2 regions of the Serratia proteamaculans genome follow, and region 1 is predicted to be linked to the other one. Evidence: predicted binding sites of a transcription regulator. Region 1 holds the regulator's gene; the other holds the start of a gene.

The links. Region 1 encodes LexA, which represses DNA repair genes until DNA is damaged. Its sites were predicted from a motif close to TNCTGTATGTACATACAGNA; they were not measured.
Region 2: a site for LexA is predicted at 1,469-1,488, ahead of dinB (DNA polymerase IV). Genes of this name have one in related genera too.

Annotation. Positions count from the first base shown of each region.
Region 1 is NZ_OX461105.1:4,895,091-4,897,490, reverse strand. Features, by position in the region: gene plsB (glycerol-3-phosphate 1-O-acyltransferase PlsB) at 1-627, opposite strand, end outside; gene QOT07_RS22770 (diacylglycerol kinase) at 777-1,145, shown strand; gene lexA (transcriptional repressor LexA) at 1,267-1,875, shown strand; gene dinF (MATE family efflux transporter DinF) at 1,977-2,400, shown strand, end outside.
Region 2 is NZ_OX461105.1:982,841-985,240, forward strand. Features, by position in the region: gene QOT07_RS04545 (FAD:protein FMN transferase) at 1-146, shown strand, start outside; gene nqrM ((Na+)-NQR maturation NqrM) at 157-384, shown strand; gene QOT07_RS04555 (glycerophosphodiester phosphodiesterase family protein) at 422-1,306, opposite strand; gene dinB (DNA polymerase IV) at 1,503-2,400, shown strand, end outside.

The DNA.
Region 1 (2,400 bases):
CAGGCTTGGACCGACGGCGGCCAGACGCTGACGCGAGAAGTGCATGCGCGCCACGCGTGCCAGTTTTTGCGCAATGATTTTGTCCGTACCGTGTTCAGTCGCCATGCGGCGCAGGGAAACGGTATTGGAGAAACGGACAAAGCTGTCGCGGCCGAGCCACAGCACGGCGAAGAATTTCTGGACGCCGTTCAGCAGACGCAGATGCGGGGTGCCGTGACCTTCGCGCCCCGGAGAGCGGCCGAACATCACCGAGACCGGCAACATCTGAATGTCGAGCTCCGGATTACTGCGATGCAGATCCAGATAGTCGTGGAACAGTTTTACCGACTCTTCTTTCGGCGTGTAGTAACGGAATACGCGCGGGCCGTCGTGAATAAACACGTGGCTGGGCAGCACGGTACCGTCTATCTCCAGCGGATTGAGGGGATCGGGCAGATCTTGCGCCAGGCACTGGGTGCGCAGCGTCAGTAAATCCGCCTTGGAATTATAAGGTAAAACATACAGAATCGGCCGTGAGGGATCCAACCCTAACTCCGTGACCGGATCTGAAGGGATAACCTTACTTCTTACCAACAGTTTGAGTGGTAAATTCAATAGTTTATAATAAATTTTACGCCAACCTGACATAACAACGTGAAGCCTCTTGTTAGCAATGCGCCGCAAGCATACCAGAATCCGGGTAGCAGATCTGTGGTGTTGGAAAACCGAGAGCCGGGAGCGTTTCCTGGCTTAGACTGTTTAATTATGACTTACCTCTGCGAAAGGCACTAAAAAACATGACAAAGCAAGCAACCGGCCTGACCCGTATTATTAAAGCTGCCGGCTACTCTTATAAAGGCTTTTCCGCCGCCTGGCAGCACGAAGCGGCGTTTCGCCAGGAATTGGTGGCAACGGTGCTGGCTATCATACTGGCGATTTGGCTGGACGTGGGTGCGATAGCGCGCATTTTACTGATCGGATCGGTGTTGCTGGTGATGATCGTCGAGATACTGAACAGCGCGATTGAAGCGATTGTCGACCGGGTGGGCACCGAACATCATGAGCTCTCCGGCCGGGCAAAGGATATGGGCTCGGCGGCGGTCTTGCTGGCGATTATTCTGGCGCTGTTTGTCTGGGGTTCGGTGCTGTGGCAGCACTTTGCCTGAGTGGGGGAGTTCTGTTGCGACGCGGGTCGCTAATCCCTGATTTTTATTCACTCTTCGGTTCCCAAGCCGCACTTACCTGTATATACTCACAGCAAGACTGTATAAACAAACAGGGGGCGGAATGAAAGCACTAACTACCAGACAGCAAGAGGTCTATGATCTGATTCGCGATCATATTTCGTCCACTGGCATGCCGCCAACGCGCGCCGAGATCGCCATGCGTCTGGGGTTCCGTTCGCCAAATGCCGCAGAAGAACACCTGAAAGCGCTGGCGCGTAAAGGCGTCATCGAGATCATCTCCGGCGCTTCGCGTGGTATTCGCCTGCTGATGGAAGATGAAGAAGGTTTACCGCTGATTGGCCGCGTAGCCGCCGGTGAGCCGCTGTTGGCGCAACAGCATATCGAAGGGCACTACAAGGTCGATCCTTCCCTGTTCAAACCAAGTGCGGATTTCCTGCTGCGGGTTAACGGCATGTCGATGCGTGACATCGGTATTCTCGACGGCGATCTGCTGGCGGTGCATAAAACCCAGGACGTGCGTAATGGCCAGGTCGTCGTGGCGCGCATTGAAGATGAAGTCACGGTCAAGCGCCTGAAAAAACACGGTAACGTGGTTGAGCTGCTGCCGGAAAACAGCGAATTCCAGCCGATTGTGGTCGATCTGCGTCAGCAGAATTTCACCATTGAAGGTCTGGCGGTCGGTGTGATCCGCAACGGCGATTGGGTTTAATCCCTACGCTCGAACACCGTCCTCTGATTTAAGTCGCCCCAGCTCTGGGGCGATGTCATTTCTGACTGATTAAAACCGCACTGCCACGGGAACATTTCACTATGCGCCTGCTTTCTGCCTTCACCAGCGATACCGATAAAGCCCTGTGGCGCCTTGCGCTGCCCATGATTTTCTCCAATATCACCGTGCCATTGCTTGGGCTGGTGGATACCGCGGTGATCGGCCACCTCGATAGCCCGACCTATTTGGGCGGTGTAGCGGTGGGCTCCATGGCGACCAGTTTCCTGTTTATGCTGCTGTTGTTCCTGCGTATGAGTACCACCGGACTGACCGCACAGGCGCTGGGGGCGCAAAATCCGCAGGGGCTGGCGCGTGCCTTTATGCAACCCTTGCTGCTGGCCGTGTTGGCCGGGGTGGCCATTGTACTGCTGCGCTATCCGCTGATTGAGTTGGCGCTAAAAATCGTCGGTGGTGACGGGGCGGTGCTGAAGCAGGCTCGTTTATTCCTCGAGATCCGCTGGCTAA
Region 2 (2,400 bases), 3.9 Mb from region 1:
CGACCGGGCTGAACGTACTGGGGCCGGAACGCGGCATGGCGCTGGCGAACCTGATGGGGATCCCGGTGTTCATGATTGTAAAAACCGCTAAAGGTTTTGAAGAGCGCTACTCCGAGGCGTTCAAACCCTATTTGAATAAGAGCTGATGAGGTCGCTATGTTGACAGTATTTGTCGCCAGCTTCGTGTTGTTTCTGCTGATTGTCGGCGGGATGTCATTGGGTTACGTGTTCAAGCGTAAAAGCCTGCAGGGCAGTTGCGGCGGCATTACGGCGCTGGGGATGGATAAAGTCTGCGACTGTCCTGAACCCTGCGATGCCCGTAAAAAGCGTCTGGAGAAAGAGGCGCTGCGCCAGCAGCAGTTGGAAAAACACCGGATCATCTGAATAACAGGGGCGCATGCAGCGCCCCTTTTTACATCAGTTATTTGGCCTTAACGAAGCTCTTTGCTTCGGCCGGTGAGTTAACCATAACCCCGTCTACGCCTAGCGCCAGCGCCTGCTGGTATTCCGCCGGTGAGTTGATACCGAACAGAATGATGTGCGCCGGTCCTTGCGAACGGAAGCAGTCGATCGATTCTTTATCCCAGGTCAGAAACGCTTTGGAGCGCCCTTCACCCAGGGTAAATTTCTCCACCACTTCCACTTCACGTTTCAGTTCCAGCCCGTACCAGCGTGGTTGCTGATTGTCTGGCTTCAGCTCACACAGGTGTGACAGGCTGATATTCGCCAGCAGGTCGCGGGTTTCATCGCGGGTCTCAAAACGTTTAATCGCCGGTGGCAGCGCCTGCAGATATTTGGCATCGGTGGAGTACACGCGGGTGCGGTTCAGGCTGTGGGTCTTTTCCAGCGTTGCCAGCAGGGCTTTGCCGAACTGGGCCGGGTCAGCGTCCGGTGATTTGATATCCAGATAGAAATTGACCTTGGGGAAGGCGTTGAGGATCTCATCCAGCCGGGGAATACCAATGCCCTTACCGCGGAACGGATGAGTCTCCCCTTTGGCAAATGACCAACCGGCGTCAACTTTTGCCAGTTGCGCGGCGGTAAAGGCAGAGACCAACCCCTGCTGATTGGTCAGCGCCTTTAGATCCGAAGGGCGGTACAACACAATCACCCCGTCTTTGGATTCCTGCAGGGTGATCCAAATGGCATCGGCACCGTTTTTCAGTGCGGTTTCAATGGCGACGCGGGTATTTTCAGGGGCGTCGGCCGTTCCACCACGGTGAGCGATAATGGCGGGGGCGGCGGTAGCGGCAAGGGATATCAGGGATAAGGCTGAAGCTAATAAATAGACCGATAATGTTTTCATGTAGGGCACCATCCTGTGCGTAGCGTTATTGTTATCAGTAAGCGCGGCGGTTAATTTGCCACAGCGTACTATTGAAAAATTACGCTTTTTTAACAAGTCGAAGATAATTGGGTGAAACCCTGTTTTCTCCGAGTGGAGCCGAGGCTTGAGCTTTCCATTGTTGCCTGTATACTTATACAGTGTTATTGGAGGCGAGATGCGTAAAATCATTCATGTCGATATGGACTGCTTCTTCGCGGCGGTAGAAATGCGCGACGATCCCAGCCTGCGCGATATTCCATTGGCGATCGGCGGCAGTGCCGACCGGCGTGGGGTGATCAGCACCGCCAACTATCCTGCCCGTCGCTATGGCGTGCACAGTGCGATGTCGACGGCGATGGCGCTCAAGCTTTGCCCACACCTGAAACTGCTGCCCGGCCGCATGGCGGCGTATAAAGAAGCCTCGCAGCATATCCGTGAAATCTTTGCCCGTTACACCCCGTTGATTGAGCCGCTGTCACTGGATGAAGCCTATCTGGACGTGACTGACTGCAGCCAGTGCAACGGTTCGGCGACGCTGATCGCCGAACAAATCCGCCAGACTATCTCTGATGAACTCAACCTCACTGCCTCTGCCGGTATCGCGCCGATCAAGTTCCTCGCCAAGATTGCCTCAGAGCTGAATAAACCGAACGGACAATACGTTATCACGCCGGCGCAGGTGCCGGCGTTTTTACAGCAGTTGCCGCTGAGTAAAATTCCCGGCGTGGGCAAAGTCACGGCCAAACGGCTGGAAGAAGTGGGGCTAATCACCTGTGCCGACGTGCAGCAGTATGATCTGGTGTTGCTGTTAAAGCGCTTCGGCAAATTTGGCCGGGTCCTGTGGGAGCGTTGTCAGGGGATCGATCTGCGTGAGGTCTCGTCAGAGCGGCTGCGTAAGTCGGTGGGGGTTGAGCGTACGCTGGCGGAAGATATTCATGACTGGGAGGATTGTGAAACACTGATTGTCGACAAGCTTTATCCCGAGCTGGAACTGCGGTTGCGTAAGGTGAAACCGGATCTGCATATCGCCCGGCAAGGGGTAAAATTCAAGTTTCAGGATTTCCAGCAAACCA